3 regions of the Aminobacter sp. MDW-2 genome follow, and region 1 is predicted to be linked to each of the others. Evidence: predicted binding sites of a transcription regulator. Region 1 holds the regulator's gene; each other region holds the start of a gene.
What was found. The regulator PhoB, encoded in region 1, activates phosphate uptake and scavenging genes when phosphate is short. The targets are predictions, from matches to a motif close to TGTCATNNANCTGTCAT.

Region 1 (10,579 bases):
CCGGCTGGAGACGCGGCCGGCAGCACTGATCGACGTCACCGGTGCGCGCGTGCTGATCGTTGACGACAATGCCGTCAACCGCACGATCCTGACAGAACAGATGCTGTCGTGGGGCTTTGATTCCTGTGCCGCCAAGAGCGGCGCCGAGGGACTGCAGGTGCTGCAGGCCGCGCAGGCGATGGGCATCAATGTCGACTGCATCGTGCTCGACTACCAGATGCCGGGCATGACCGGTGCCGAGATGGCCCGGATCGTGCGGCAGTCGCCGACCCTGTCGGACACGCCCGTCGTCATGCTGACCTCGGTCGACCAGTCGCTTTCTGGTCCTGGGCACCGCGATCTCGCAATTGATGCCCAACTGATCAAGCCGGCGCGCTCGTCTGCTCTGCTGGAGGCGCTGGTCGCGGCGATCCAGCGCAAGCGGGCGCCCAACCTCACGCCGGCGCAGATGGTTGAAGCGCAGGTGCCGGCTAAGCTTCCCAGCAGCCCTGCGCCGCAAGCAACGCGCCTCCGCGGCGGCCAACGGCCGGGCGGCGATGGCGGGCTCGACATTCTCGTTGCCGAGGACAACGAGGTGAACCAGATGGTGTTCAGCCAGATCCTGGCCGAAACCGAGCTCAGCTTCGAGATTGTCGGCAATGGCAGGCGCGCGGTTTCAGCCTATGGCGAGCGTCGTCCCAGGATGATCCTGATGGACGTGTCGATGCCCGAGATGAACGGGCTCGAGGCGACGAGCGAAATCCGCAAGCTCGAACGCGGCACCGGCATGCGCGTGCCGATCATCGGTGTCACTGCGCACGCACTCAAAGGCGACAAGGAACGCTGCCTCGAAGCCGGCATGGACGACTACCTGCCCAAGCCGATCAGTCCGCGGGCCCTGCTCGAAAAGATCGAGCGCTGGTCGTGGCAGGACGAGGAGCGCCGCGGCGCCGTCTGACCCGGATCCGGAACACGCGCCGGATCGGCTCTGAAAGATTGTGGAAATGTGACAGTCTGCGGCGACAAAGACCGGCCTGCCGTTGCGTAGGCGGCTTGCTTTCGTTGCCTGCCTGTTGTTTGCCTCGCGCCGGCAAAGGACCGAGGAAACGACCCCTTCAGCGCCATGCACAGCAACCGTTACAGGGGTGACACGAAACTGTCATGCAACTGTAATAGAGGGGGGCTATTGGCTCACCGGGCGCCGAGGAAAGGCGTCATAAGAGATACTCCAACAGGAGCAGGCCCCAATGAAAAAAGCTCTTCTCACTGCGTCGGCTGCTGCCTTCGCGATCGCAGCCTCGGTAGGCTATGCCTCGGCCCGCGACCAGATCCAGGTTGCCGGTTCCTCGACCGTTCTGCCCTATGCAAAGATCGTTGCCGAACAGTTCGGCGAGACCTTCACCAACTTCAAGACCCCCGTCGTCGAATCGGGCGGTTCGGGCGCTGGCATCAAGGAATTCTGCAAGGGCGTCGGCGAGAACACCATCGACATCGCCAACTCCTCGCGTCCGATGAAGAAGGACGAGATCAAGTCCTGCGTCGACGCCGGCGTCAAGGACATCCAGGAAGTGAAGATTGGCTATGACGGCATCGTCTTCGCGACCGACGTCAAGGGCCCGGACTGGGCGCTGACCCCGGAAGACGTCTACAAGGCGCTCGCGGCCAAGATCGCTGTCGACGGCAAGCTGGTCGACAACCCGAACACCAAGTGGAACCAGGTCAACCCGAACCTGCCCGACTGGGACATCGCTGCCTACATCCCGGGCGAAAAGCACGGCACCCGCGAAGTGTTCGAAGAAAAGCTGCTGATCGCCGGCTGCAAGAAGCTCGGCGGCGTTGACGCCGGCAAGGCTTCCGGCCTCGACGACAAGGCCGCGGAAGCCGCCTGCAAGGCCGTGCGCAAGGACGGCAAGGCTGTCGACATCGACGGCGACTACTCCGAGACGCTGGCCCGCATCGACTCGAACAAGACCGGCGTCGGCGTGTTCGGCCTGGCCTTCTACGAAAACAACGCCGACAAGCTGAAGGTCGCCACCGTCGGCGGCATCACGCCTTCGGTCGAGACGATCGCCAAGGGCGAGTATCCGGTGTCGCGTCCGCTGTTCTTCTACGTCAAGAAGGCGCATCTCGGCGTTGTTCCCGGCCTGAAGGAATATGTTGAGTTCTTCCTCGACGACCAGATGGTCGGCCCGGAAAGCCCGCTCGCCGACTACGGTCTGGTTGCTGCTCCGGACGCAGAGCGCGCTGCCCAGCGCGAAGCCTTCGGCGCCGGCAAGACCATGTAATCAACGAACTGCCACGGGGCGTCGGAAAAATCCGGCGCCCCGTGGAATATTTCGCCGACTGTCCCGTTCGGCACAAAGAACCGAATTCACCGAGGCCGGCCCATGTCATTCCTGCTTGTCTTCGCCATCGTGCTCGCAATAGGCTTGGCCGCCTTCGTGGTTGGCCGGCAAAGGGCGCGCGCGCAGGATGATGGAACCGTCAAGCCGCACTCGCGGGCGCACTACCATGGCTGGTGGGCATTCCTGACCGGCGTCGTGCCGGCGGTGCTGTTCCTCGCCGCCTGGGACATCGGCGCCAGCGCCTATCTCAACAGCCACATCCATTCGTCCCTGCCGGCCGATGTCGCAGACGGCACCGTCGCGCATGAAGATCTGTCCGCAGGCCTGGTCAAGAGCCTCGCCAGCGGATTGCGCAAGCTCGACAGCCAGACGCTTGCAACACTGCCCTCGACCTTTACCGAGCTGCAGCCGATGCTTGCCGCCAAGGGCGTGGCGCTGGCTCCCGACACACAGGACTACATGATTCCGATCGCGACTGAGACCAACAGCGTCTCCGACCGCCTCGGCATGATCTCGGCCGTCGTCTCGATCGGCCTCGCCCTGATCGGCGTCGGCTTCGGGCTGAAGGGCATCAGCCCGCGCGCCAGGGCACGCAACAATGTCGAGAAGGTGATGCTGTGGAGCCTGCTCGGCGCCTCGACGCTCGCCATTCTCACGACCATCGGCATCGTTTTGTCGATGCTGTTCCAGACGATCGCCTTTTTCGAGAAGGTGCCGCTGACCAACTTCTTCTTCGGCGCGGTGTGGGATCCGCGCTTCGCCGCTGCTGGTGCGGGCGCCAGCGAAGGCCAGTTCGGCCTGATCCCGCTGCTTGCCGGCACGCTCTACATTGCCTTCGTCGCGCTGCTGGTCGCAGTGCCGATCGGCCTGATGTCGGCGGTCTACATGTCGGAATACGCAGCACCCAAGGTACGCGCGGTGGTCAAGCCGGCGCTCGAGCTGCTCGCCGGCATCCCGACAATCGTCTATGGTATCTTCGCGCTCGTCACGCTTGGGCCTTTCCTGCGCGACATCAGCGCGGCGCTCACCGGCGGCACCCCGTTCATCCAGGCGCAGTCGATCCTGACCGCCGGCCTGGTCATGGGCGTGATGCTGATCCCGGTGGTCTCTTCGCTCTCCGATGACATCATCACCGCCGTGCCGCGCGCCATGCGCGACGGCTCGCTCGGCCTTGGCGCCACGCGCTCGGAAACGATCAAGCGCGTCATCCTCCCAGCCGCTCTCCCGGGCATCGTCGGCGCCATCCTTCTGACCGCCTCGCGCGCCATCGGCGAAACGATGATCGTGGTGCTGGCAGCGGGCGTTGCCGCCAACCTGACACTCAACCCTTTCGAGGCGATGACCACCATCACCGTCAAGATCGTCAACCAGCTGACCGGCGATCTTGAATTCAACACGCCGCAGACGCTCGTCGCCTTCGCGCTCGGCATCACGCTGTTCGCGCTGACGCTGGTGATGAACATCGTCGCCCTTTACATCGTCCGGAAGTACCGGGAGCAGTACGAATGACCGATATTTCGCTCGACACGCTGACCGCGTCAGCTGCCCGTCCGCGCCGCGACATCGGCCTCAAGAAGCGCTATGCCGCCGAACGCCGCTTCCGACTCTATGGTGTGCTGGCGATCGCCATCGGCCTGGCCTTCCTGGCAGTGATGCTGACCTCGATCGTTTCCAAGGGCTACACGGCCTTCTGGCAGACGACGGTGACGCTGCCGATCAACTTCGACGAAAAGATCATCGACCCGTCCAACAAGCGGGCGACCGATCCGAATGTGCTGATCACTGCGAACTATCCCAAGCTCGCCGAACAGGCGCTGATCGAGAAGCTCGGCATCGACCCGAACAACAAGGCCGATGTGCGCAAGCTCAAGGGCTTCCTGTCCGACAGCTCGCGGGTACAGCTCCGGGCGATCGTCGCCGCCGACCCGTCGGTCATCGGCACGACCCGCAACGTCGACATCCTCGCCGCCGCCAATCTCGACTCGGCCTTCAAGGGTCAGATCGACCTCGACGTGCCGGAAAGCCGCCGCAAGGTGTCGGACCAGCAGGTCGAGTGGATGAACAAGCTCAAGGCCGAAGGCGTGATGGCCGAGCATTTCAACACCGGCCTGTTCAGCTACGGCGCATCAAGCCGTCCTGAAACGTCGGGCGTCGGCGTAGCCCTCATCGGTTCGTTCTACATGATGGTGATCGTGCTTTTGCTGGCGCTGCCGATCGGCGTCGCCGCCTCGATCTATCTCGAGGAATTCGCCAAGAAGAGCCGCTTCACCGACCTGATCGAGGTCAACATCAACAACCTCGCCGCCGTGCCGTCGATCGTTTTCGGTCTGCTCGGCCTGGCCGTGTTCATCAATTTCCTCGACCTGCCGCGTTCGGCATCCTTCGTCGGCGGTCTGGTGCTGACGCTGATGACGCTGCCGACCATCATCATCGCGACGCGCGCCGCCTTGGCTGCCGTGCCGCCGTCGATCCGCTCGGCAGCGCTTGGCCTCGGCGCCTCGAAGATGCAGATGGTGTTCCAGCACATCCTGCCACTGGCCGCCCCCGGCATCCTGACCGGCACGATCATCGGCCTGGCGCGTGCGCTCGGCGAGACAGCACCGCTTCTCTTGATCGGCATGGTCGCCTTCGTCGCCGACTATCCCAAGACGCCGTTCGATCCCGCAACCGCACTTCCGGTGCAGATCTACATGTGGGCGAACGAGGCCGAACGCGCCTTTGTCGAGCGCATGTCGGGCGCCATCATCATTCTTCTCATCTTCCTCATGGCCATGAACATCGTCGCCATCGTCCTGCGCCGCCGCTTCGAGCGCCGCTGGTAGGGCATGGACAAGGAGCATCCTGCTATGAACATCATGACCGAAAAATCCCTCGACGACGCGGTGAATGCTGAGATGAACGCCAGAACGAACGAAATCATCAAGATGCGCGGCGACAAGGTGACCGTGCACTATGGCGAGAAGCAAGCGCTGTTCGGCGTCGATCTCGACGTTCGCCAGAATCAGGTGACGGCGCTGATCGGCCCGTCGGGCTGCGGCAAGTCGACCTTCCTGCGCTGCCTCAATCGCATGAACGACACCATCGACGCAGCCCGCGTCGGCGGCAAGATCACACTCGACAGCGAAGACATCTACGATCCCAAGATCGACGTCGTCGAGCTGCGCGCCCGCGTTGGCATGGTGTTCCAGAAGCCGAACCCGTTCCCGAAGTCGATCTACGAGAACGTCGCCTACGGCCCGCGCATCCATGGTCTCGCCAAGAACAAGGCCGAACTCGACGTGATCGTCGAGAAGAGCCTGCAGAAGGCCGCTCTGTGGAACGAAGCCAAGGACCGTCTCAACGAGCCGGGCACCGGCCTGTCGGGCGGCCAGCAGCAGCGCCTGTGCATCGCGCGCGCCATCGCCGTTTCGCCCGAGGTGATCCTGATGGACGAGCCGTGTTCGGCGCTCGACCCGATCGCCACCGCCAAGGTCGAGGAGCTGATCGACGAACTGCGCGAGAACTACACGATCGTCATCGTTACGCACTCGATGCAGCAGGCGGCGCGCGTGTCGCAGCGCACGGCGATGTTCCACCTCGGCTATCTCGTCGAGGAAGGCCCGACCGACAAGATGTTCACCAACCCCGACGACAAGCGGACGCAGGACTACATCACCGGCCGCTTCGGCTGAGTGGGTTTCGTCGCGGCACACGATACGAGGAAGAAATCATGGGCGAACATACAGTCCGGTCCTTCGACGAAGAACTTCAGCACGTCGACCAGCTCATCCGCGACATGGGCGATCTTTCTGGCGCAATGGTGGCCGGCGCCATCCGCGCGCTTCTCACGTCCGACCAGGCACTGGCGCAAAACGTCGTTGCCGACGATACGATCATGGACGCCAAGCAGCGCGATCTCGACAATTCGGCGATCACGCTGATCGCCAAGCGCCAGCCGATGGCGCAGGATCTGCGCGCCGTGGTCGGTGCCATCCGCATGGCGGGTGACCTCGAGCGCATCGGCGACCTCGCCAAGAACATTGCCAAGCGCGTCGGCGCCGTCGGCCAGTCGCCGACCCCGCGCAATCTCTCGCATTCGATCGATGCGATGGCGCAGCTGGTGCTCGGCCAGGTTCGCGGCGTCGTCGATCTCTATGTCGCGCGTCAGGCCGAGGGCCTGAAGGATCTGCGCGCCGACGACCAGAAGATCGACATCCAGTACACCGCCGTGTTCCGCGAACTCCTGACCTACATGATGGAAGATCCGCGCAACATCACGGCCTGCACGCATCTGCTGTTCTGCGCCAAGAACCTCGAGCGCATCGGCGACCATGTCACCAACATCGCCGAGAACGCCTATTTCGTCGTGACGGGTACGCAGCTGCCGCTGAACCGGCCCAAGGTCGACGAGACCACGACGACGGTTCCGGCCTGAGCATTTCCGCAACCGCATGCGTTTGGCGCGGGGGCGCTGCATAGGTTAAATCAGCGCATGGTCCAGAAGCGGCCATGCGCAAGGACAAGGTATAGCCAATGATCGCTCCCAAGGTCATGGTCGTCGAAGACGAAGAGCCGCTGGGCGTGCTGCTTCGCTACAATCTCGAATCCGAAGGCTATCAGGTCGAGGTCGTCACGCGTGGCGACGAGGCCGAGATCCGGCTCCAGGAAAACGTGCCCGACCTGCTGGTGCTCGACTGGATGGTGCCGGCGCTGTCGGGTATCGAACTGTGCCGCCGGCTCAGGATGCGTCCCGATACCGAACGCCTGCCGATCATCATGCTGACGGCGCGGGGCGAGGAAAGCGACAGGGTGCGTGGCCTTTCGACCGGTGCCGACGACTATCTGGTCAAGCCGTTCTCGACGCCGGAATTCATGGCGCGCGTCAAGGCGCTGCTGCGCCGGGCCAAACCCGAGGTGCTGTCCTCGGTGCTCAAGGTCGGCGACATCATGCTCGACCGCGAGTCGCACCGCGTCTACCGCAAGAAGAGCGAGATCAAGCTCGGGCCGACCGAATTCCGCTTGCTCGAATTCATGATGCGGCACCCGGGCCGCGTGTTCTCGCGCAGCCAACTGCTCGACAATGTCTGGGGCGAGACGATCTATATCGACGAGCGCACCGTTGACGTGCATGTCGGGCGCCTGCGCAAGGCGGTCAACAACGGCCGCATGCCTGACGTGATCCGGACCATCCGCGGTGCCGGCTACGCCATCCGTGAGGACTGAGCCGCTTCGGGCTCTTTCCGCTCAGCTAGAGAGTTTCCGCTTTTCTTCGAATCGCGGAATCTCTCTATGTCTTTCTTTTTGAGCAATTCCGGACGGAAAACCGCTGCACACTTTTCCTGGAATTGCTTTAGGCGACGTCGGCATCGGCACGGCGTGGAGCCGTGCCTGCGGCAAAGACCTCCTGATCAACGGCAAGCAGCGCGCGCATCATCGCGCCCTCGCGTTTGAGTGGAACCTCGTTGGGTTCGGTGTCGAAGGAGATCGCCTTCGAGTGCAGCCCGCCCGCCGTCTTGGCGATGGCCGCGCGCACATGTGGCTCCATGATGTCGAAGGCGGTTGCGCCGACGCCGACGAAGGCGAGGGGGGCGGGGTCGAACAGCGCAAACATCGAGCCGAGACCAAAGCCGATGGCTTCGCCGGCCTTGCGGAAGGCCTCGCGTTCGGGGCCATCATGGTCACGTGCCGCATCGGCCACGGCCCTGATGTCGTCGTCGGACAGGTCGGCCAGCGGCTCGGCATTCTCGTCGCCAACCCTTGCGTTGCGCCAGATGGCGTAGTTGCCGGCATAGGCCTCGATGCAGCCGCGGCGGCCGCAGCGACAAAGCGCGCCGTCCGGGCGATGGATCATGTGGCCGAACTCGGCACCCGACGACTGCGTGCCGGTGAACAGCTCGCCCTTGATGACGAGGCCCATGCCGATGCCGTGCGAGAGCAGGATGGCGATGAAGTCGTCGCGATAACGCACCGGATCGCGCCAGCGCAGGGCCTCGGCGATCATGTTGCAGTCGTTCTCGACCGACACAGGCACGCCGAACTCCTGCTCCAGCCGGTCGGCGAAGGGGATGTCGTCGTAGCGGGTGATCGGCGACCACAACAGCTTGCGCGAGGCGGCGTCGGTGATGCCCTGGACGGCGATGGCGATGCGTAGGACGGCGCCGCCCGAAACGCCGGCGCCGTCGATCAGGCGCCGGACCATTCCGACGCATTCGTCGACCAGCGCCTCCGCAGGCATCTGCTGCGTGACAAGCCGCCGGGTCTCTTCGGTCACGGTGTTGCCGGCATAGTCGATGACGGCGGCGGACAGGCTGTTGAGCGAGAGCACGACCGCAACGACAGACGCAGCGTCGGCATCGAGCATCAACCCGACCTGCGGCCGCCCCCGTTTCATGGAGACGGGTTCGCTGAACTTGGCCTCGGCAAGGATGCCTTCTGATATGAGATCAGAGGAAATCGTCGAGATCGTCGAATGGCTGAGGCCGGTGGTGGCGGCGATTTCGGTGCGCGATGGCTGGCTGGCTCGGCGAACCGCGGATATAACCATGGCGCGGTTGCGCCGTCTCAGATCGTCGTGACGTATGCCGACCGACATGTGCTCGTCTTCCTCCCGGCGAAGCGCTGCCCTTCTTAAGCGGCAGTCCCTTACGCGCCAAGTGATTGTGACAGAGCCAGCGCCAAATGTCTCCATTTATTTCGGGCTCCGAAAAAAATAAGGAGCGCTCGCGAAACCATGTTGACAGTGGCCAGGCATTGAGTCAGTATTTTTTCGAGGCTCGAAAAAAAGAGCTTCTCCAAGGGCTATCGCGAAGTAGGCGCGCCCATTGGGCGCAGGGAGGAAATAATGAAAAAGTTTACCACCGCCATCCTGGCGGGCGTTGCCATGACTCTGTCGCTTACGGCAGTGGCTTCGGCAAAGGACAAGGTCATCGGCGTCTCCTGGTCGAACTTCCAGGAAGAGCGCTGGAAGACCGACGAAGCCGCCATGAAGGCAGCCATCGAGGCCGCCGGCGACAAGTACATCTCGGCTGACGCGCAGTCGTCGCCGGCCAAGCAGCTGACCGACGTCGAAAGCCTGATCTCCCAGGGCGCCAACGCCCTGATCATCCTGGCTCAGGACGCCTCGGCCATCGGACCGGCTGTCGACAAGGCCGTCGCCGAAGGCATTCCTGTTGTCGGCTACGACCGCCTGATCGAGAACAAGGACGCCTTCTACCTGACCTTCGACAACAAGGAAGTCGGCCGCATGCAGGCCAAGGGCGTGTTCGCCGCCAAGCCTGAAGGCAACTACGTCTTCATCAAGGGCAGCGGTGCAGATCCGAACGCCGACTTCCTGTTCGCCGGGCAGATGGAAGTGCTCAAGGAAGCCGTCGACGCCGGCAAGATCAAGAATGTCGGCGAGGCCTATACCGATGGCTGGCTGCCGGCCAATGCCCAGAAGAACATGGAACAGTTCCTGACCGCCAACGACAACAAGATCGACGCGGTCGTGGCTTCGAACGACGGCACCGCCGGCGGCGCGATCGCAGCGCTTCAGGCACAGGGCCTTGCCGGCTCGGTGCCGGTGTCGGGCCAGGACGGCGACCATGCCGCGCTGAACCGCATCGCGCTCGGCACTCAGACCGTCTCGGTGTGGAAGGACGCGCGCGAGCTCGGCAAGAACGCCGCCGAAATCGCCTCGCAGCTCGCCGATGGCAAGAAGATGGAAGAGATCGCCAACGTCACCAAGTTCAAGACGCCTGGCGGCCTCGAGCTGAACTCGGTCTTCCTGACGCCTGTTCCGATCACCAAGGACAACCTCAACGTCGTCATCGACGCCGGCTGGGTTGGCAAGGACGTGGTCTGCCAGGGCGTGGCGGCCGGTTCGGTCGCAGCCTGCAACTGAGATCGGTTCGATCCGGTCGGTCAAACGCCGCGGCTTGCCCGCGGCGTTTTTCAAAAGCGCCCGCTTCATGACATGGCGGATTGACCCTATCATGCGCACACCGGCTGCCGCTTAGACGGATATCCGGTCGGGAGGTATCAATGACAGACACGACAACCAACGCGCCGGCAGACCGAGCGCGAACGACCGAACTCAGCCCGGTCGGACGCTTTCTCAAGGCAACCGAGATCGATACGCGCATGCTCGGCATGGTCGGTGCGCTGCTCCTGATCTGGGTCGGGCTGCAGGTGATTTCGAGCTTGCGCCTTGGCGTCAACCCGTTCGAATTCGACAGCCGCACCTTCCTAACCGCCCGCAATCTGTGGAACCTGTCGGTGCAAGCGTCTGCCGTGGC
Region 2 (10,579 bases), 1.6 Mb from region 1:
GAACGTTGACCTATCGCCTCGTTTGGGCAGCTATTCCGCCGCGTGCACAGATGGCCGCGCAGGTTGGAGAGGCGCTCTCCCAGCTCTTCCTTGAGACGATGCTCCTGAATGTTACGCCGAGCACCCTCGACCACATTGACGTATGTCAAACTGGCGGTGACCATGACGGCACATTGGGCGTGAAGACGAAGTCAGGCACGTCGCGAAGGGGCCAGAGCAGTTCGGTCACAGTCTCGCTTGTCGACCTGCCTGGATAGGATTCCCACATGTCGCCAGTCGCAGTGAGCCCGCGCGCGTGAATTTCCGCGAGCACAGCCCTGTAGGTGTCGGTCAATGGCTCTCTGGAACCAACTTGTTGAGCCTTGACTGCTTCTCCGGCCGCCGTTGCGCCAAGCCCTAAGCCGGACCCACGCAAGATTCTGAATTGATCCTCGCGTATCGGGAAGCCTGCGTCGAAAAGAACCTCATTCTCGTCGATCTTGCGATAGCGAACCAGACGTGGACCTGCCGGAACGACCATGCTCGACGATAGCGCCCCGTAGAGCTTCTCAAAGCTTACAGCCAGCATGTCGCCGAGTTGTGCAGAGGTGCCACTTCGCGAGACATACGCATAAGGGCTCGGCAACATGGAAACCAGTTCAAGGTCTGGCATTGCTGCACCCTGGATCACCGTCAGTTTGACATCAGCCGATTTATCGCTGGACTTCTAAGCAGGGCACGAGTGACACCGCCAAACGCCCATTCTCGGATTCGGCTATGACCGTAGGCACCGGAGACAAGCAGATCAGCGCCATATTCATCGGCAATCTGGATTAAGGCTTCGGCCTCATCTGCTCCGCCGACATCAATGGCCTCTGCGGTTGCCCTAACGCCATGTCGAGCGAGAAAGCTGACGACATCATCGATGCCTTGTCTCGCTGTGCCGTCGACGCTTCCGAGAGCCACGACGCGCACCCGCGACGCAGCTGTAAGGAATGGCATCGCATCTGCGACTGCACGCCGAGCCTCGCGCGTATCCTTCCAGGCGATCAAGACAGCCTCAGCGCTGACGGGCTTGAAATCGGCAGGCGCCAGCAGCACTGGGCGCCCTGCGGAAAGCAGCAAAGTTCCATGGTCCACAGTTCGGTTGGAGTCGACTGCCGATAGAGGCCCAGACCCCGCGACGATCAAGTCTGCCGCTCGCGAGTGCAGTGCTAGCAGTTGGTTGGGATTGCCGATTTCACCACGCCAGGAGACACGTTTGTCGTCGCCTGCCAGCTGGAAGAATTCCTGCCTTACCTTTGCGAGGCGGTCCTCAATTTCGTCGACTTGGCGCTGCATCGCTTCTGCAATTGCAAGGTCGCTGTCACCTGTCGGCATGACATATCTCGGCTCGGCCGCGCAGAAGCCTATCAAATCTGCGTCAAACATCAGAGCCGCGGCTTTTGCATAGGCTACCCTAGACCGGACAGGACGGTCGATATCGAGTTGCAGGAGGATCGTGTTGTAGCTCATTGACTTGCTCCACTCCGAGCAAACCATGACATGTTGGCGTTGGTCCGCTTTGACGTGCGTCAAGGAGGAGCCTTACCCGACAACCAAATCGGCCTTCGATAGATTTCCTTCGCTCATCAGTTGCACCCGCCCATCTCACTGACAGGCGGGTGTTGCGGTCGGCCGCTTACCAAATCCCAAATGATTGGGCATTTGATCCTTCGCCAGCCGCACCAGCTGCAAGATCTGGGTTATCCCGCCCGGCTACCGTCGGTCGATGGTCTCTTTCAAGTCTGGGACCTCATAGGGAGCTTCGGGTTTGGCATTGTGCGTCAGGGTGCTTCCGGGGCAGCCCATCTCAGGCGATCTGGTCGCGGAAGATTACTACATGTCCAAGACCGATAAGGACATCAACGCGCTCTTGCGGTCAAAGCGCCTGCGCATTGATGAAGGACGTTACTCGAAAACACTGTCGATCCTACGGGTTCGACATGACAGTTCAGATCTGAGTGATCTCTCCGAGGAAGAACTGCGCACCGTCGTCTGGAAAAAGGAATGGTGCGTCAGGTTTCTCCGTGAAGCTTCCAACATTGAGGAGCGATGGCAGCCGCGTCGAACCCTGGAAGATTTCGGAGTCTTCCTTGAAATCCATCGCGACGCGATGGTGGTATCTTGACGAGAGGCGGCGCCCGGCAGCATTCCTCACCTGCCCTACCGCGCAGCTACCGCCGTGATTTCAACGCCGAGATCGGGATAGGCGAGCCTGGATTCGACCGTCGCCCTCGCCGGCGCCTCGCCGGAGATGACCCATCGGTCCCAGGCTTCGTTCATCTGGGCGAAGTTCGACATGTCGGCCAGATAGATCTGCACCATGGCGAGGTTCCTCTTGGTCACCCCGGCCTGCGCCAGCGTCTCGTCGAGCAACTGGAGCACCTCTTCCGTCTGTTCGCGCACCGATTGGCCTCGCGTCTTCTCGGCGGTGTGGCCGGCGACGAAAATCAGGTTGCCTACGACGACAGCGTCACTCCACCTGATATCGGGGTTTATTCTTTCAAGCATCGGATCATCCTTTTTCGCGGGCTCCACGGCACGTGGGAATCCAACTGACGACAGCCTATGTTTGATAGGCCGCCAGAGAGCAAGGGACGTTCATCGGCAGCGATCTGCCGGCAGCTGAGACGCCATTCGTCACGGCCGAGAGTTTTCGGCGGGTGGCGAGTGGCTGCACCATCCAACATACACGCCGCTACTCTTCGCCCGCATTCGCTGCGGCCCGAAAGCGCCCCTCGAACTCCCGCCTCAGTTCGCGGCGCAGTTCAGCGGCGCGGTGGCGTCTGCGGTCGATGTCGGTCGACGGCACAAAAGGCGGGATCCCGGTCGGGCGGCCGTCTTCGTCCACTGCCACCATGGTGAAGTAGCAGGAATTTGTGTGGCGCCGCTGGCCGGAGCGAATGTTTTCGGCCTCGACGTGGATGCCGATTTCCATCGAGGTGCGGCCGGCGAAATTGACCGAGGCCCGGAAGGTGACAAGTTCGCCGACATTGATCGGCTCGCGGAACACCACCTGGTCTACCGAGAGCGTGACGGCGTATTTGTTGGAATAACGGGACGCGCATGAGAAAGCGACGCGGTCGAGGAGATTGAGCAAGGCACCGCCATGCACCTTGCCGCTGAAATTCGCCATTTCGGGCGTCATCAGCACGACCATCTCGAGCCGGCGCGTATCCCTGTCCACCTAACGAACCTCCCCGATGATCGCAGCCGCATTCGACCACATTTGATGCGCGTCGAACACTGCGCACTTCATCACCGTCCCAAACTGCGAGCCCGAATGGTCGCGAAGGAGCTGTGCCCAAAACAGGTCGGAGACGCGCCCATTCCGATCGAGCTCAACTGGCTGCTCCATCAGACGAACAAGCTACATGAACCCATCCAATGAGCTAATTGTCTCTGTACCTGCGACGGGCGTAGATTCGAGGGTGGGAAGGTGGGGTAGTGCGCCGACGCGGTGCCTTAAATCCTAGGTGTGAGTATTGCGTCGGCTGCCCCACCCCAACGCCCACCGCGCAATGCAGACGGCCCGACTTGGCAACGCCAAGCGGGCCGCTCTTGCAATTGCTGGCCGCCACCGCCACGTTCTGCTTTGAAGGTTGGAACGCACCTATCTCGTCGTCATGCCAACGCGACGCAGGAGCGCAGCGGCGAGGAGCGATCCGGGAAATGGACCAAAAGCAATTGCTTGGCCTTTCGAGCGACGAACGCCCGAAGTGACAGCGAAGAGCCTCGGAGACTATAGGATTCCTGCAGTGACATTGCGGAAAGCATAGATCCGCACTGCTGGCGCAGCTTACTCCATCGTCCTGAACACCTAGCGTAGCGTCCTGATCGAGCCGGCGTCATGACGAGGTCGTCGAACGGCTGGCCGCGCGCGCCGCATCCACCCGCATCGGCGACCCCAGGGAGACCTCGACCAGCATGGGGCCGCTGGTCTCGGAAGTGCAGATGAAGCGTCTGCTCGACTACATCGAGATCGGCAAGCAGGAGGGCGTGCGCCTGGTCACCGGCGGCAGCCGCCACGGCGAGCGCGGTTTCTATGTCGAGCCGACAGTCTTCGCCGACGTCGCGCACGAGATGCGCATCTCGCAGGAAGAGATCTTCGGCCCCGTCGCCACCGTCATCAAATTCAACGACGACGAGGACGCACTGCGCATTGCCAACGGAACTGTCTATAGCCTCGCCGCCGGGGTCTGGACGGCAGATATCGGCCGCGCCCACGACTTCACCAGGCGCCTCAAGGCCGGCACGGTCTGGGTCAACACCTATGGCCCGACCGACATCCGCCTGCAAAAGCCGCCGAAATCATCGGCGGCTTTTGTCGTTGGTGGGGGCACATCGTCCCAATCAGCCAAGGAATGCCAGCCAGTTTGCCCGACCCAACGATCCGATCTGCCGGCAGCAAAGCCGATCGGTGGCGAGCTGTAGCCGAGCACCGTCACGTAATGCTGCTGCAATGCGTCATCCGTAATCAGTCGCGCGGAAGGTTTTCCAAGGAGAACTCATGCTGGTTTCCGCGTTCATTCTGGCGCTCGCCGCCATAAGCATCGTTTATGTCTACCGTTTCAGGGGTGAGGCTCGCTACAACAGCCTGACCGAGTATATCCGCAAGGGTTGGCCGATCTTCACGCCCCTCAATTGCGTGCTCTACATGACCACGCTGCGGCGTGGATCGAAGGCCGTCCTCGACCCGGCCGAGTTCCCTGAAGTCGGCCTGCTGCGCCAGAACTGGCAGACGATCCGCGACGAAGGGCTGGAGCTGGTGCGCCAGGGCTATTTTGACGCGACCAAGCGTCCGGGCACGGCAGGCTCCTACGATGTCGGCTTTCGGACGTTCTTCAAATATGGCTGGAGCCGCTTCTACCTCAACTGGTATGGCTACACGCACCATTCCGCGCGGCGGCTCTGTCCCCGGACGACAGAGATATTGCTGCAGGTGCCGGCGGTGCATGGCGCCATGTTCGCCTTCCTGCCGGGCCGCTCAAAACTGACCAGGCATGCCGATCCCCTCGCCGTATCCCTGCGCTATCATCTTGGCCTGGCGACACCCAATTCGGACGACTGCTTCATCAATGTCGATGGCCGCAATCAGAGCTGGCGCGATGGCGAGGTGCTGATGTTCGACGAGACCTACCTGCACTATGTCCGCAACGACACCGACTCCGACCGTCTCATCCTCATGTGCGACGTCAAACGCCCGTTGAACCCGATCGGGGCGCTGTTCAACTTTTTCTACCAGGGCATAACCCGTGCCTCGGTCGTGCCCAACACACCGGAAGACCATCGCGGTCTGGCCAACAGGGCCTTTGCCCGGCTATCACCGCTGCTGGCACGGATCAAAGCGCTGAAGGCGACCAATCGCCTGATGTATTACACCATCAAGCGGTCGGTAAATGTGCTGCTGGTCCTGCTGCTTGTGGGCTTGGCAACGGGCGTGGCTCAATTGCTTGGCCGCCTGGTTTGAAGGCCGTATCGTAGAACCATCCCTGGTTTCGGAACACGGCCGCTCGGGGATGGCTTTTCAGAATTGCCGATGCAGGGTGTGATGGAGGCTGCGAAAAGACCGCAATCTCAGCACCGCCGCACCCCGCCTCTCCTGGCGCAACGCTTGCGCTCGCCCGGGCTCCGGTTTGCGACGACAGGGCCGGCATCCGCCTCCGTAATGCCGTAGCGCTTGTAGAATTCGGCGTTGTCGCGCTCGATCTGCTCGCGCATCACCTTGTCGTGGCGGATGATCATCGCGTCGCGGGCAGCCCTGCCCGCCGTCGTGGTAACAAGGCTGCCGGCACCCATTGGCAGCATCGAGGCGGCTACCCCCGCGACGCCCTGCGCCGTTCCCAGCGCAGTCGCCTCCGCCATCATCTGCTTTTCCAGCTTGCGCGTGTCGTAGGAATAGCCAGGGCCTTCGAAGTTCGATTCAGTGGTCGTCGAGCAGGCCGAGATCGCGTAGCAGAGCGCCAGCGCGCCACTGCCGATCCATGCCCGATGACCTGACAATGCGGTTCTGCCCATGCCTCGCCCCTCGACCGGCAACGGCCGGCGCAGCGGCGGCCCCTGCCGCCAGCCCCTTTCATTTACGCCCGGGGGAAGGCCACGTCTTGGACTGGAATGAACAGACCATGCCCAGACGGAACAAGCCATCGATTTCAGCTGTTACTCGGCAAAACAACTTGCTGCCTGCACCAAATCTGCTGCACGAAATACGCGCAGTGTTGCTGGAATATCTTTTCCTCGCGACCGGAACAGCCAAAAATTGTTCACTGGACATCGTTCTTCCCTAGGGCAAACTGCCTCCAGGGGTGCGAAGGAGGAGATATGCGCGCAAGAACAGCGACCATCGGCGACCTCGAGGTGGTCTTCCATGACCTGTCCAAACGGATGTCCGACGAGTATGCCGCCGCCGGCAAGGACGCCAAGAGCGCCTACGACAACCTGATGATGAACCTGAAGGAAGGACGCGCCCACGCGCTTGTCGAAGGTGACCGCCCGGTGGCGATCATCGCCTGGCACGAGCATTCGGACGCGGCCGAAACACTCTTCGCCGCCCAGGACGAGTTCTTCGCCGCGCCCACGGTCCGGTTCTGCAAGCGTCACATCCGCCGTATCCAGCAACTTGCCGGCAACGTGCCGATCCACTCGCGCGGCTGGCTCGATCGCCCCGAGGTCGCGCGCTGGTTCCGCATCATCGGCTATGTCGAACGCGGCCGGCAGCATGGCGCCCTGCTGTTCGAACTCCCGCCCGCCTAGACCAGCCGCCTTGGCAAGGACGCGTCGTCGTAGCAGACTGCTGCGGCGACTGTGCCCCCATCCCGGGAGTAACCGATGCCATCTGACACGGTACACTCTGAAATGGTCAATGTCCGCTACCTCGTCGACGACGTCGAGGTCTCGATCGACTGGTACACGCGCCATCTCGGCTTCGAGGTGCTTACCAACTATGCGCCGGCCTTTGCCGACGTCTCCCGTGGGTCGCTGCGCCTGTTGCTCAGCGGCCCGACCAGTTCGGCGGCACGGCCGATGTCCGATGGCGCCCAGCCGCGCGCCGGCGGCTGGAACCGCATCCACCTGATCGTCGACGATCTCGCGGCGCAGGTGGCGCGACTGCGGGCCGAGGGCGCGCAGTTCCGCAACGACATGATCAAGGGCCCCGGCGGCGCGCAGATCCTGCTCGTCGACCCCTCGGGCAATCTCGTCGAGCTGTTCCAACCGGCCGGGCGCTAGGCGTAAGAGGTCGCGGCTTCCCCCGACAGGCGCCTGTACAACCCATGCTTGCGCGCTTGAGCAAAGGCGCTCACAGTTCCTTGGCCTCGATGGGAGGTTCTTTTCATCAACTGCGGGGGTAGTCATGATGCAGGCTTGGGGAGCTGATACGACCGAAGAGACATTCCAGAGCGCCGGAGGGCTGAACATCTTCCTCAGGTCGCGGCGACCGGAAGGCAAGGCGCGCGCCGTCGTCGTCATCTGCCACGGCGTCAATTCCCATGGCGGGCAGTATGGCTGGGCGGCGGAGCATCTCGTGAAGCACGGCTTTGCCGTCTTCGCGCTCGACCTGCGCGGACGCGGCAAATCGGACGGCGAACGCTTCTTTGTCGAGACGGTCGGCGACTATGTCAGCGATGTCGCCGGCGCGATCCGGATTGCCAAGTCGCGATATCCCGGCCTGCCGCTGTTCCTGCTCGGCCACAGCGCCGGCGGCGTGGTCTCGGCCACTTACACGCTCGAAAACCAGTCGGAGCTTGCCGGCTTCATCTGCGAGAGTTTTGCCTTCCAGGTGCCGGCGCCCGGATTCGCGCTCGCTGCGATCAAAGGGCTCAGCCACGTCGCCCCGCGCCTGCCGGTGCTTAAGCTCAAGAACGAGGATTTTTCCCGCGACCCGGATGCGGTGGCAGCTCTCAACAGCGACCCGCTGATCGCCCACGAGGTTCAGCCGGCGCTGACCGTCGCAGCGCTCGTCCGCGCCGACGAAAGGCTGCGTGAGGAGTTCCCCATGATCACCCTGCCGGTGCTGATCATGCACGGCACCTCCGACAAGGCCACCGTCTGCCATGGAAGCGAATACTTTTTCGAAACCGCCGGCTCCCGGGACAAGACGCTGAAGCTCTATGAGGGCCATTATCACGATCTGCTCAACGACATCGGCAAGGAAGACGCCATTGCCGACATGACCAATTGGATCGACAAGCGCCTTTAGGCGCGCCAGCGCTGGGCGGCGTACAGGTCGTCACCGGGATCGCGACGCTCGCCGCGATCCATTCATTCAGCTGCCGAGTGCCTCCCACCTCCGCAATTTCCGCCCAAGGCCGCCAAGCACCAGCAACTCGCAGAAGTGGTTCATGTCCTCGAACGAGCAGAACGCCGGCGGGTCGAGTTCGAGGATCGGCATCTTGCGCCTGATGTCGCCGGCCACTTCGCCCAGCATCTCCTGCCAGCGCGGCAAGGCGTCGTCGTCGAGCCAGTCGATGGCGTAGGCGAAGGTGATGTGGAACGGGTAGTCGTCATGATCGGGATGGCGGTAGCCGAGCAGGTCGGCGAGCACGTCGCGCCATTGGCGCATTGCCCTGCGGTCGCGTTCCCGGGCACCGTCAACCAGAAGGCCGGAGGGCCGCGCATGTGTCACCTCGACCTGGAACGGCTCCAAGACCGGCAGCGTCTCCAGCCGCGCGGCCATGATCTCGGTCAACTCCTCGATCGACGCGTCGAGCGCCAGGCCATCCGGCCAGAATCCCGGCTTGCGACGGTACTCGATGACGCCCTGGAACAGTGTCATGTGCAGGCTGGTGATGGGAGTGAAGACGAAGTGCCTCGCCTCGGGCATGGCGAGGAATTTCTCGCGGGCCTCGACCAGACCTTCCAGCGTCGGCGAGCCCTTCGAGACATGGCAGACGATGGTGTTGCCGGGCTCAGGCAGGAAGCCACCAGCGCGTAGATAGCGCGTGCCGAGATGCGGCGGCTGGGTCGTGTTGCGTCCACTAGAATAAGCGAGCAGTTCGGGCGAGAGAGCATCTGCGGGCATCGTTGCGGTCCATCGTTCGAGGTCCGCCTGCCCTAACGCCCCTCAGCGACCGCCGCATGACAACAAGGAGATACGAGATTGCGAGTTCACGAAGCCGCAGCCTGAAAAGCTGCCCTCACCATCGGGATCGTCGATGCGGGTGCTGCCGCCACGACACCTCAGGCCATCGCCGGCGTGGCAGGCACGACATCCTGCACACCGGCGGCCTCTCGGCGGATCGCCCAGCCAGCCTGCGTCTTCGCTCAGATCGCCGCCGCGGCCTTGATGCCGGCGTTGGGGATATGGATGTCGATTTCCAGCGTCGAGGTGGTGGCGCCGCGATCCATGGTGATCTTGACGTCATCCTGGTTGACCTGGACGTGCTTGGCGATGACCGCGATGATCTCCTCGCGCAGCACGGCGACGAGATCGGGCTGGTTGCGGTTGTTGCGTTCATAGGCGAGCAGCACCTGCAGACGCTCGCGCGCCACCGGTGCACTACCGCCACGCTTGAAGAAGTCGAGCAGTTTCATGCCACTCTCCTTCCCAGAAGACGGTTAAGGAGACCTTTCTTCTCGACCGGCGTGACCATCGGCACGTCCTCGCCCTCAAGGCGCTTGGCAGCGTCGGCATAGGCGCGCGCAGCGGCATTGGTCGGCTCGTTCAGCGTCACTGGCGAGCCGACATTGGAGGCGCGCAACACGCCCTGGCTTTCCGGAATGATGCCGAGCAGCGGCACCGACAGGATTTCCAGCACGTCGTCGATCGACAGCATCTCACCGCGGGCCGCGCGGCCGGCATCGTAGCGGGTTACCAGCACGTGCTTGGTGACGCGCTCACCCTTCTCGGCCTTCAGCGTCTTGGAATCGAGCAGGCCGATGATGCGGTCGGAATCGCGGACGGAGCTGACTTCCGGGTTGGTGACGATGACGGCCTCGTCGGCGAAGCGCATGGCAAGCTGGGCGCCGCGCTCGATGCCGGCCGGGCTGTCGCACAGCACGTAGTCGAACTTGTCCCGGAGCGCGTTGATGACACCGGCGACACCCTCCTCGGTCAGCGCGTCCTTGTCGCGCGTCTGCGAAGCCGGCAGCAGGAACAGCGATTCGACGCGCTTGTCGCGGATCAGCGCCTGCGCCAGCTTGGCCTGGCCCTGCGTGACATTGACGAGGTCGAAGACGACGCGGCGCTCGGCGCCCATCACCAGGTCGAGATTGCGCAGGCCGACGTCGAAGTCGATCAGCACCACCTTCTTGCCGGACTGGGCGAGCACGGCACCGAGGGCAGCCGTCGAGGTCGTCTTGCCGACCCCGCCCTTGCCAGATGTGACGACCACTACCTTGCCCATTTTGTTGTCTCCGTTTGTCAATTGAGGGGCGCGACCTGGATGGCGTTGTCTTCCAGATGGACCTGGATCGCCTTGCCATGCATCGACGGCTCCATGTCCTCGGCGGTGCGGTACCAGCCGTCGACGGCCAAAAGCTCGGCCTCGTTGCGGCGGCAGAAGATGCGGGCGCTGCGGTCGCCCCAGGCGCCGGCAAAGGCGCGGCCGCGCAGCGTGCC
Region 3 (10,579 bases), 2.4 Mb from region 1:
TGGCGCTCGCGCTGGAATCCTCAGGCGACGGGCCACTCAAGGGCCAGGTCGATGTGCGCGAATTCGTCGTCGTCGATGAACCGAGGCTGGCCTCGATCGTCGCCAGCAAGCCGGCCGGCGACAATCGCAGCCTTAACCAGGCGATGCGTAAGGACATCGACGTCTCCAAGGTGAGGTTCGAACGCGGTTTCGCCCAGATCGACAAGCGCTCGAAGTACCTGGCATTGGACAAAGGCGTCCTGCGCGGGCCGCTGATCGGGACGACGTTCCAGGGCACGCTCTACGACCAGCAGGGCCAGATGAACATGACCGGCACCTTCATGCCGGCCTATGGCCTCAACCGCATCTTTGGCGAGCTGCCGCTTGTCGGGGTCATTTTGGGCAACGGACGCGACGGCGGCCTGATTGGCGTTACCTACAAACTCTCGGGCGATGCCAACGCGCCCAAGCTGCACGTCAATCCGCTGTCCGCGATCGCGCCCGGTATCTTCCGGTCGATCTTCGAATACTGAGCACGCAGGCGGCACCTGTCCCCAGACATGAAAATGGCCGGCATTGCCGGCCATCTCGGTTCCTGCGGGGGGCGTTACGCCGGGCGTTGATTACGCCAGGCGTTGATTACGCCGGGCGCACCAGAATGTGCTTCTTCTTGCCGAGCGACAGCTTGACCACGCCTTCCGGCGTCAGGTCGGCGGTCGTCACCGCGCGACGCTCGTCGCTGACCGACTGGTCGTTGATGCGCACAGCACCGCCCTGGACGTGACGGCGTGCTTCGCCGTTCGAAGCGGCCAACCCGGCGCGAACGACAAGCGACAGCAGCCCGATGCCGGCCTTCAGCTCGTCGCCTGGCACCTCGACCGTCGGCAGCGTATCGGCGAGCGCGCCTTCCTCGAAGGTCTTCCGCGCCGTCTCGGCCGACTGTTCGGCTGCCGCGCGGCCGTGCAGCATCGCGGTCACCTCGGTCGCCAGCACCTTCTTGGCGTCGTTGATCTCCGAGCCGCCAAGGGCTGCCAGGCGCGCGATCTCGTCGAGCGGCATCGCCGTGTATAGCTTCAGGAAGCGCTCGACATCGGCGTCCTCGGTGTTGCGCCAGTACTGCCAGAAATCATAAGGCGACAGCATGTCGGCATTGAGCCAGACGGCTCCGTTCATCGACTTGCCCATCTTGGCGCCGGACGAGGTCGTCAAGAGCGGCGAGGTCAGCGCGTAGAGCTGCGGCGTACCGAGGCGGTGGCCCAGGTCGATGCCGTTGACGATGTTGCCCCACTGGTCGGAGCCGCCCATCTGCAGGCGCAGGCCGTAGCGCTTGTTGAGCTCGACGAAGTCGTAAGCCTGCAGGATCATGTAGTTGAATTCGAGGAACGACAGCGACTGCTCGCGGTCGAGGCGCTGCTTGACGGAATCGAAGCTCAGCATGCGGTTGACCGAGAAATGCTGGCCGACATCGCGCAGGAATTCGAGATAGTTGAGCGGCAGCAGCCACTCGGCGTTGTTGACCATCATCGCATCGCGCGGACCGTCGCCGAAGGTCAGGTAGTTCGAAAACACCTGCTTGATGCCGTCGATGTTGGACTGGATCAATTCGGGCGTCATCAGCTTGCGCGCCTCGTCCTTGAAGGACGGGTCGCCGACCATGCCGGTGCCGCCGCCCATCAGCGGCACGGGGCGATGGCCGGTCTTCTGCATCCAGTACAGCATCATGATCTGGATCAGGCCGCCGGCATGCAGGCTCGACGCCGTCGGATCGAAGCCGATATAGGCCGACACGGTTTCCTTGCGGAACAGATCGTCGAGGCCGGCGTCATCCGAGGTCTGGTGGATGAAGCCGCGCTCGGAAAGGGTGCGCAGGAAATCGGACTTGAAGGCGGACATGGTTTCTCTCTCGGCGGACGATTGGTACGGCAGATCCGGCTTTGGATCGGCGACGCCAGCGCTTTAGCATCTGAAGTGCCAGAATCACAAGGATTGCCAACCGTCAGCGGCGTCCCTTGTGGTGCCGGAAACGACTGCGGTGCATGGATGGACGCCAACATGACGGATGAAACGGTTCTCGAGACACCACGGCTGTTGCTCCGGACGTGGCGCGACACCGACCTGGACGATCTCGTCTGGCTGCATTCGCAGGTGCAGGCGTCGCGCTATCTGTCGATCACCGGCCAGCCCTGGACACGCGACGAGGCTGCCGGCCGCATGAGGGGCTGGGCCGAGGAATACCGGCTGCACGGCATCACCAAACTCAAGCTGCAGCGGCGCGAGGACGCGCGCTTCGTCGGTCGCGCCGGTTTCTCCATGTTCGCCGCTACCGGCCAGTTCGAACTCGGTTATGCCATTGCCCCGCAATTCTGGGGCAATGGCTACGCCACCGAGATAGCCGCAGCCCTGGCCAACTTCTTCTTCGACCGCAGGATAGGCGATCACTTCATCGCCTTTGCCCATGTCGACAACGCGACGTCGCTGAACGTGCTGGAAAAGATCGGCATGCGCTTCCAGCACACCGGACCGATGAACGGGCTTGAGGCCCACGTCTACACCATGAGCAGCACCGACCCGCGGAAGCGCTAGGCGGTCCTGCCGCCAGCGTCAGGGGACTTCATCAAAGTTTCACCGAGGCGTCACCTGCCCGACATGGCCCGGACCTAGCTGGAGGGCGTTCCTTCAACCAATCGGGGTCCAACATGCGACGCTCTCTCTATCTGGCTGCGGCTGTTCTCGCGCTTACCACCGCCTCCGCCTTCGCGGAGGAGACGGAATTCAAGGCAACGCTTGCCGGTCACGCCATCCTGCCGGCGAACACGATCATTGCTTCACCCGAAAACGCGCCGGAGCACCTGCGCAGCTCGGGCAAGTTCACCACGCCCGACCGCAAGCGCGCCGAAGGCCTCGGCACTGTGCCGGGCAAGGACGGCGTGCGCCCGACCGGCTTGTCGCTGCCTTTCGACGGCCAGCCCGTCCAGGGCTTCTCCGGCATCAAGGCCGTCGGCGACGGCACGTTCTGGTCGCTGTCGGACAACGGCTTCGGCAACAAGCTGAACTCCACCGACGCTGCTCTGATGCTGCACCACGTCTCATTCGATTGGGACAAGGGCACGATGAACCGCATCAAGACCCTGTTCCTGACCGATCCCGACCGCAAGGCGCCGTTCCCGATCGTGCTCGAAGGCTCCGACACCCGCTTCCTCACCGGTGGTGATTTCGACGTCGAATCGATCCAGCCGGTCGCTGATGGCTTCTGGGTCGGCGAGGAGTTCGGCCCGTATCTGCTGAAGTTCGATCTCGACGGCAAGCTGACCGACGTCATCGACACCGTTGCCGAAGGCGAGCCCGTCCGTTCGCCCGACCATCCGACGCTGACCCTGCCGGGCAATCCGGTCGCCAAGAATCCGGTCTTCAACCTCAAGCGTTCGGGTGGTTATGAAGGCCTTGCCATGTCCAAGGACGGCTCCAGGCTTTTCGGCATGCTCGAAGGGCCGCGCTACATGGCCGACGGCGAAGTCGAGAAGGTCGACGGCAAGACGGCGCTGCGCGTCATCGAGTTCGATGCCGCCAAGAAGGAATGGACCGGCCGTAGCTGGCTCTATCCGCTGGCCGACGGCGGCGAGGCGATCGGCGATTTCAACATGATCAGCGCCACCGACGCACTCGTCATCGAGCGCGACAACGGCGCCGGCACCGCCGACAAGGCCTGCGCAGACGCCAACGCCCCTAAGCCCGACTGCTTCGCTCGCGCGGCCAAGGTCAAGCGCATCTACAAGATCGAGATGACTGACGACAATGTCGGCAAGGCCGTGCGCAAGGTCGGCTACATCGACCTCATGAAGATTGCCGACCCCGACAACAAGAAGCGCCAGGGCGGCGGCGAGGGCTTTTATGATATGCCCTTCGTCACCATCGAGAATGTCGATCTCGTCGACGAGAGCCACATCGTCGTCGGCAACGACAACAACCTGCCGTTCTCGGCCGGCCGCTCGCTCGACAAGGCTGACGACAACGAATTCGTCCTGCTTGAAGTTGGCGACTTCCTGAAGGCCAAGTAAGGCAACATCCGGGCCGCCTTGGCGGCCCGGATTCATTCTATGAGATTCCGACCCCAAGTGGCTTTCGGTACAACAGGAATCCGTCGTCCGGCTTCTCGGCCTGACGGACAAAGCCGCAGCTTTCGACGCAGGCGATGGAGGCGAGATTGTCGTTTTCGATTTGGCCGTCGATATGGGTGTAACGGCCGCTGACATGCGCGACCAAGGCCGCCAGCACACGTTTGCCAAGCCCTCGGCCGCGTTGGCTGGGGTCGAGCACGATCAGCAGGCTGATGCCGCCGTCGTCCTGCTCGTCATATTGCAACACGGCAAGCGGAGTGTCGCTCGCACCATGCGTGGCCACGACAAGATGGGCCGGACTTGCCGGATCCGTGACATAGGCGAACCAGTCCGTGCCGGGGAAGTCGACGCGCCGTGCCACCTCGGCATCATCGAACCACGCCACATAAGCTGCTAGCTCGTAGCTGCGAAACGGCCGGAAGCTGATCCCGTTCATGCCTCAGGACGCCTGCGCCAGGTGCAGCAGAGGAAATGGCTTTCCCTGGCCGTCGCGTTCGGAGCGCCCGACCTGCCTGAAGCCGCATTTCAGATAGAAGGCGACGCCACCCGGGTTCTGCTCGTTCACGTCGACCGCAAGCGGCCCCTTCAGCCGGCCGACATGCTCGATCAGCGCCTTGCCGATGCCTTTGCCATGCTGGCTGGTGCTGACGAACAGCATTTCGACCTTTGGGCCGTCCAGGCCGATGAAGCCGACGGGCTTGCCATCGCTGTCCTCCGCCACCAGCACCTCGACGGCGGGCAGATAGTCGTCGCGGACGAGCGGACGGAAGAACTGAATGTCGTCTTCGCCGAGGAAGTGATGTGTGGCACGCACGGCATCCTCCCAGATGGCGACGAGCACGGCATTGTCGGCCGCGACGCGGGGACGGATGTTCATGAGAGGCTCCAGGTCGAAAGGGCTATTCGCCCGCGAGCCCGCCATACTGGCGGACCAGTTGCGCCATGCCGCCGGCCGGCTTCTGCTCGGCCTCTATGCCTTCAGCGACGCCGATGCGGTCGCCGACGGGCCGGTTCTGGCTGACCTTCCATTTGCCGTCGATGGCGGTGATGTCGATTTCGAGCCCGATGATGCCCTTCAGTTGGGCTGCGATGTAGGCATCAGGCGCGTCGGAGACCTGCCAGGGCTCGGTCCGCCCGGCTTCCTGGCTGGCGGTGAGCGCGGCGATCTGCCCGGCAAGCCAGTCCTTGTCGTCGATGACACGCGCCATGCCGCGCACCTGCACGGTCGCATAGTTCCAGGTCGGAACGACCTTGCCGGTTTCGCGCTTGGTTTCGTACCAGGATGGGGTGACGTATGCGTCCTCGCCCTGGAACACCACCAGCACCGGCATGTCAGGCGTTTCAGCCAACAACTGCCATTGCGGGTTGGCGCGGGCGAGATGCGCTCGCAGCCGTCCATTCGGGCCGATGTCGGCGTCGAGCAGAAATGGCAGCGGATTTGCCACCGGGCCTTCCGATCCGTTGCAGATCAGAAGGCCGAGCGGATGGTTGCGGATCAGCGCATGCAAAACGTCCAGCCTGGTCTCGCGAAACAGCGGCGGCTGGTACATGCGCGGAACTCCTCTTAGCGCAGGCGCTTCGGACGCGGGTCCGAAAGCTCGCCGGCGAGACGGCGGTCGAGATACTCGGCGCACTCGTCGATCACCAGTTCCGGGTCGTTGCCGAAGAAGTGGTTGGCGCCGGGGAGCGTCTTCTGGGTGATGGTGATGCCCTTCTGCGTGTGCAGCTTGTCGACAAGGCCCTGCACGTCCTTCGGCGGCGCCACCTTGTCGGCGTCGCCATGGATGATCAGGCCCGACGATGGGCAGGGTGCCAGGAACGAGAAATCATAGGTGTTGGGCTGCGGCGCCACCGAGATGAAACCTTCGATCTCCGGGCGGCGCATCAGAAGCTGCATGCCGATCCAGGCGCCGAAAGAATAACCGGCGACCCAGCAGCTCTTCGAGTCAGGATGCAGCGACTGCACCCAATCGAGTGCGGCAGCCGCATCCGACAGTTCGCCGGTGCCGTGGTCGAATTCGCCCTGGCTGCGGCCGATGCCGCGGAAGTTGAAGCGCAGCGTGGTGAAATCGCGCTTCTGGAACATGTAGAAGAGGTCGTACACGATCTTGTTGTTCATCGTGCCGCCAAACTGCGGGTGCGGATGCAGTATGATGGCAATCGGCGCGTTCTTTTCCTTGGACGGCTGATAACGACCTTCCAGGCGACCCGCCGGACCGGTAAAAATGACCTCTGGCATAAACTACTCCACTTGACGCAAGGCCGATGAAACAATCCTGTGCCCAGCCTTGACGCGAGGGGCGCGTCTTCTTAGAAGCTAGTTTAGAACTGTTCAAAACTGGGTGGCGAAACCCATTTGGCAAAGCGGGTAGATAGGACGGCTGGCCTTGGAATTTCAAGGAAATTGCGCGTCCTCCCATCCGAACATGATTTGACAGGGCAAAAACCAGGAAAATGGCCGGACCGCGAGCCTATCTCGACTACAATGCCAGTGCGCCGCTGCTGCCCGCAGCGCGTGCCGCCGTGGTCGCGGCGCTCGAAGTCGAGGCCAACCCGTCGTCGGTTCACAGCGAGGGCAGGGCCGCCCGCAAGATCATCGAGGATGCCAGGCGCGATGTCGCCGCCCTCGTCGGCGCCAGGCCTGAACATGTCGTCTTTACCTCCGGTGCCACCGAAGCCGCGACAACGCTTTTGTCGCCCGACTGGCGCATGGGGCGCGGCGCGGTGCGCATGTCGCGCCTTCATGTCACCGAGGCCGATCATCCTTGCGTGCTGAATGGCGGCCGTTTCCCGGTGGAGCGGGTTGCCCGTCTTGGCGTCGATGGCAACGGCATCGTCGACCTTGCTGCCCTGGAAGCCGCACTCGCCGCCCACGACAAGTCGGAAGGCCTGCCGCTGGTGGCGATCCACGCCGCCAACAACGAGACCGGCGTCATTCAGCCCATCCGCGCCATTGCTGAACTGGTGAAGGTGGCCGGTGGGGTGCTGGTGCTCGACGCCGTCCAGGCTGCGGGCCGCATTCCTCTCGATATGTCAGAGGGTTATGCCGACTATCTGATTCTTTCCTCGCACAAGATCGGCGGCCCCAAGGGTGCCGGCGCGATCGTCGCCCAAGCCGACCTGATGATGCCGGCACCTCTGGTGACGGGCGGCGGTCAGGAAAAGGGCCATCGCGGCGGCACCGAGAACCTGCCGGCGATATCTGGATTTGGCGCTGCCGCGCGCACCGCTCTGGACGGGCTGGCCGGGATCGGCGAGGTCCGGGCCCTGCGCGATCGCCTCGAAGAGACGGTTCTGCGGCTTGTTTCCGATGCGGAAATCTTCGGAAAGGCAGTCGAACGGCTTGCCAACACGACATTCTTCGCTATTCCGGGCGTCAAGGCTGAGACGGCACAGATCGCCTTCGATCTCGCAGGCGTTGCGCTCTCGGCAGGTTCCGCGTGCTCGTCGGGCAAGGTCGGCCCCAGCCATGTGCTGAAGGCGATGGGCTTTGCCGACAATCTGGGTGCGCTGCGCGTGTCGATTGGCCGGCAGACGTCCGAGGCGGACGTGGAGAAATTCGAAACGGCCCTGGCGGCGCTTCTTTCGCGCCGCACGGACCGTACCAAGGCCGCCTGATCGGCGGAAATTTGGCCCAACGGCCAGTGAACGGGTGTGTCAGGGACGCCAAAGGCATCCTTCCGGGTGAATTCCGGGCAAAAACACACTATATGGAACTTACGCCGCTCCAGCGGTGCCATAGTTTGAAAACTGTCGGGCCTTGACCCCGGCGTGGATGGAGAACGCCTATGCCTGCTGTGCAGGAAACGATCGAGCAGGTCCGCAAGATCGACGTCGACCAATACAAATACGGCTTCGAATCGTTCATCGAGATGGACAAGGCCCCCAAGGGCCTGAGCGAAGACATTGTCCGCTTCATCTCGGCCAAGAAGGGCGAACCGGAATGGATGCTCGAATGGCGCCTCGGTGCCTATCGCCGCTGGCTGACGCTTGAAGAGCCGAACTGGGCGCGCGTCGACTATCCCAAGATCGACTTCCAGGACATCTACTTCTATGCCGCTCCCAAGAGCACGCCCGGACCGACCTCGCTGGACGAAGTCGATCCCGAGATTCTGAAGGTCTACGAAAAGCTCGGCATTCCGCTCCGCGAGCAGGAAATCCTCGCCGGCGTTCAGAAGCAATCGGCCCCGCTCGACGGACTGGCGGATGAAGAGGCTGGCGACAACGTCTACAAATCGGGCCGCGTCGCCGTCGACGCCGTGTTCGATTCGGTTTCCGTCGTCACCACCTTCAAGGACGAGCTGGCCAAGGCCGGCGTCATCTTCTGCTCGATCTCGGAAGCCATCCGCGAGCACCCGGAACTGGTGAAGAAGTATCTCGGTTCGGTCGTTCCGACCTCCGACAACTATTATGCGACGCTGAATTCGGCCGTCTTCACCGACGGATCGTTCGTGTTCGTGCCCAAGGGCGTGCGTTGCCCGATGGAGCTGTCGACCTATTTCCGCATCAACGAGAAGAACACCGGCCAGTTCGAGCGCACGCTGATCATTGCCGAGGAAGGGGCTTATGTCTCCTATCTCGAGGGCTGCACCGCACCCCAGCGCGACGAGAACCAGCTTCACGCCGCCGTGGTCGAACTGGTTGCGCTCGACGATGCCGAGATCAAATATTCGACCGTGCAGAACTGGTACCCGGGCGACGCCCAGGGCAAGGGCGGCATCTACAACTTCGTCACCAAGCGCGGCGACTGCCGTGGCGACCGTTCGAAGATCTCGTGGACCCAGGTCGAAACCGGTTCGGCCATCACCTGGAAGTACCCGTCCTGCATCCTGCGCGGCGATGACTCCCGCGGCGAGTTCTATTCGATCGCGGTGTCGAACGGCTACCAGCAGGTCGACAGCGGCACCAAGATGATTCATCTCGGCAAGAACACGTCGAGCCGCATCATCTCCAAGGGCATTGCCGCCGGTTTCTCGCAGAATACCTATCGCGGCCAGGTTTCGGCCCACCGCAAGGCGACCAACGCGCGCAACTTCACCCAGTGCGACAGCTTGCTGATCGGCAATCAGTGCGGCGCGCATACCGTGCCCTATATCGAGGCGAAGAACTCGTCGGCGCAGTTCGAGCACGAAGCGACCACCTCGAAGATTTCCGACGACCAGAAGTTCTACGTCATGCAGCGCGGCATTCCCGAGGAGGAGGCCATCGCGCTGATCGTCAACGGCTTCGTCAAGGAAGTCATCCAGGAACTGCCGATGGAATTCGCCGTCGAGGCGCAGAAGCTCATCGGCATCAGCCTGGAAGGAAGCGTCGGCTGATGGATCCGGTGTCGACGGTCTTCTACGCAGTTGTTTGCGGCGGGCTCGCCGCAATGGCACCGTCGTTCCAGTCGCGCGCCGCGCGGCTGGTCGTAGGCACCGTCACCGGCATCATCGCTGCAACTCTCTTGCCGTTGCTGCGGCGCGCATTCGGAATCTGACCGGCGCGCCGGCAACGTCTTTGACAGGAATTGCGCCGCCCGCCCGGCGCCTGAAGTGAAGAAAGCTGAACGAAATGCTTGAGATCAAGAACCTGCATGCCCGTATCGCCGACAGCGGCATCGAGATCATCCGCGGCCTGAACCTGACGGTGAAGGCAGGCGAAGTCGCAGCCATAATGGGCCCCAATGGCTCGGGCAAGTCGACACTGTCCTACATCCTCGCCGGCCGCGAGGACTATGAGGTGACCGAGGGCGAGATCCTCTACAACGGCGAGTCGATCCTGGAGATGGACCCGGCCGAGCGCGCCGCCAAGGGCATCTTCCTGGCCTTCCAGTATCCGATGGAGATACCGGGCGTTGCCACGATGGAGTTCCTCAAGGTGGCGATGAACTCGCAGCGCAAGGCGCGTGGCGAAGAGCCGCTGAAGATCCCGGACTTTCTCAAGCGCGTGAAGGAAGCCGCTGCCTCGCTCGACATGGACATCAACATGCTCAAGCGTCCGGTCAATGTCGGCTTCTCCGGCGGTGAGAAGAAGCGCGCCGAGATTCTGCAGATGAAGTTGCTCGAGCCGCAGCTCTGCGTGCTCGACGAGACCGACTCCGGGCTCGACATCGATGCGCTGAAGATCGTCTCCGACGGCGTCAACGCACTGCGTTCGCCCGACCGCGCGGTGGTCGTCATAACCCACTACCAGCGCCTGCTCGACCACATCGTTCCCGATACCGTCCATGTGCTCTACAAGGGCCAGGTCATCAAGTCGGGCGACAAGTCGCTGGCGCTCGAACTCGAAGAGAACGGCTACGCCGGGATCATCGAAGAGGCGGCTTGAGGTGTCGACCATGAACATGCGTGCTGAAATCCAGCGCACCCCCGCGGAGGCGGCGCTTGTCGACGCCTTCGGCGAGCGGCTGTCGCTGCTTCCCGGCGATGGCGCCATTATGGTCAAGCGCGACGACGCCATCGAGCAGGTCAAGGCCGGCCTGCCGACGCGCCGCGTCGAATCCT

Region 2: a site for PhoB is predicted at 9,086-9,102, ahead of H5P29_RS16575 (DUF1868 domain-containing protein). Genes of this name have one in related genera too.
Region 3: a site for PhoB is predicted at 2,589-2,605, ahead of H5P29_RS20620 (esterase-like activity of phytase family protein). Genes of this name have one in related genera too.

Annotation. Positions count from the first base shown of each region.
Region 1 is NZ_CP060197.1:1,783,188-1,793,766, forward strand. Features, by position in the region: gene H5P29_RS08735 (response regulator) at 1-937, shown strand, start outside; gene H5P29_RS08740 (PstS family phosphate ABC transporter substrate-binding protein) at 1,227-2,264, shown strand; gene pstC (phosphate ABC transporter permease subunit PstC) at 2,367-3,833, shown strand; gene pstA (phosphate ABC transporter permease PstA) at 3,830-5,146, shown strand; gene pstB (phosphate ABC transporter ATP-binding protein PstB) at 5,171-5,995, shown strand; gene phoU (phosphate signaling complex protein PhoU) at 6,034-6,738, shown strand; gene phoB (phosphate regulon transcriptional regulator PhoB) at 6,837-7,526, shown strand; gene H5P29_RS08770 (ROK family protein) at 7,654-8,895, opposite strand; gene xylF (D-xylose ABC transporter substrate-binding protein) at 9,145-10,185, shown strand; gene H5P29_RS08780 (sugar ABC transporter permease) at 10,326-10,579, shown strand, end outside.
Region 2 is NZ_CP060197.1:3,380,206-3,390,784, reverse strand. Features, by position in the region: gene H5P29_RS16630 (hypothetical protein) at 146-652, opposite strand; gene H5P29_RS16625 (universal stress protein) at 673-1,494, opposite strand; gene H5P29_RS16620 (hypothetical protein) at 1,862-2,149, shown strand; gene H5P29_RS16615 (RidA family protein) at 2,185-2,532, opposite strand; gene H5P29_RS16610 (acyl-CoA thioesterase) at 2,720-3,181, opposite strand; partial or broken gene H5P29_RS16605 (aldehyde dehydrogenase family protein) at 3,871-4,317, shown strand; gene H5P29_RS16600 (aspartyl/asparaginyl beta-hydroxylase domain-containing protein) at 4,532-5,491, shown strand; gene H5P29_RS16595 (hypothetical protein) at 5,599-6,039, opposite strand; gene H5P29_RS16590 (hypothetical protein) at 6,343-6,774, shown strand; gene H5P29_RS16585 (VOC family protein) at 6,850-7,248, shown strand; gene H5P29_RS16580 (alpha/beta hydrolase) at 7,373-8,218, shown strand; gene H5P29_RS16575 (DUF1868 domain-containing protein) at 8,285-9,040, opposite strand; gene minE (cell division topological specificity factor MinE) at 9,283-9,552, opposite strand; gene minD (septum site-determining protein MinD) at 9,549-10,364, opposite strand; gene minC (septum site-determining protein MinC) at 10,382-10,579, opposite strand, start outside.
Region 3 is NZ_CP060197.1:4,164,741-4,175,319, reverse strand. Features, by position in the region: gene H5P29_RS20635 (DUF3971 domain-containing protein) at 1-512, shown strand, start outside; gene tyrS (tyrosine--tRNA ligase) at 619-1,872, opposite strand; gene H5P29_RS20625 (GNAT family N-acetyltransferase) at 2,032-2,562, shown strand; gene H5P29_RS20620 (esterase-like activity of phytase family protein) at 2,676-4,034, shown strand; gene H5P29_RS20615 (GNAT family N-acetyltransferase) at 4,072-4,530, opposite strand; gene H5P29_RS20610 (acetyltransferase) at 4,534-4,971, opposite strand; gene H5P29_RS20605 (FMN-binding negative transcriptional regulator) at 4,994-5,644, opposite strand; gene H5P29_RS20600 (alpha/beta hydrolase) at 5,659-6,333, opposite strand; gene H5P29_RS20595 (cysteine desulfurase family protein) at 6,549-7,712, shown strand; gene sufB (Fe-S cluster assembly protein SufB) at 7,883-9,412, shown strand; gene H5P29_RS20585 (hypothetical protein) at 9,412-9,573, shown strand; gene sufC (Fe-S cluster assembly ATPase SufC) at 9,648-10,403, shown strand; gene sufD (Fe-S cluster assembly protein SufD) at 10,414-10,579, shown strand, end outside.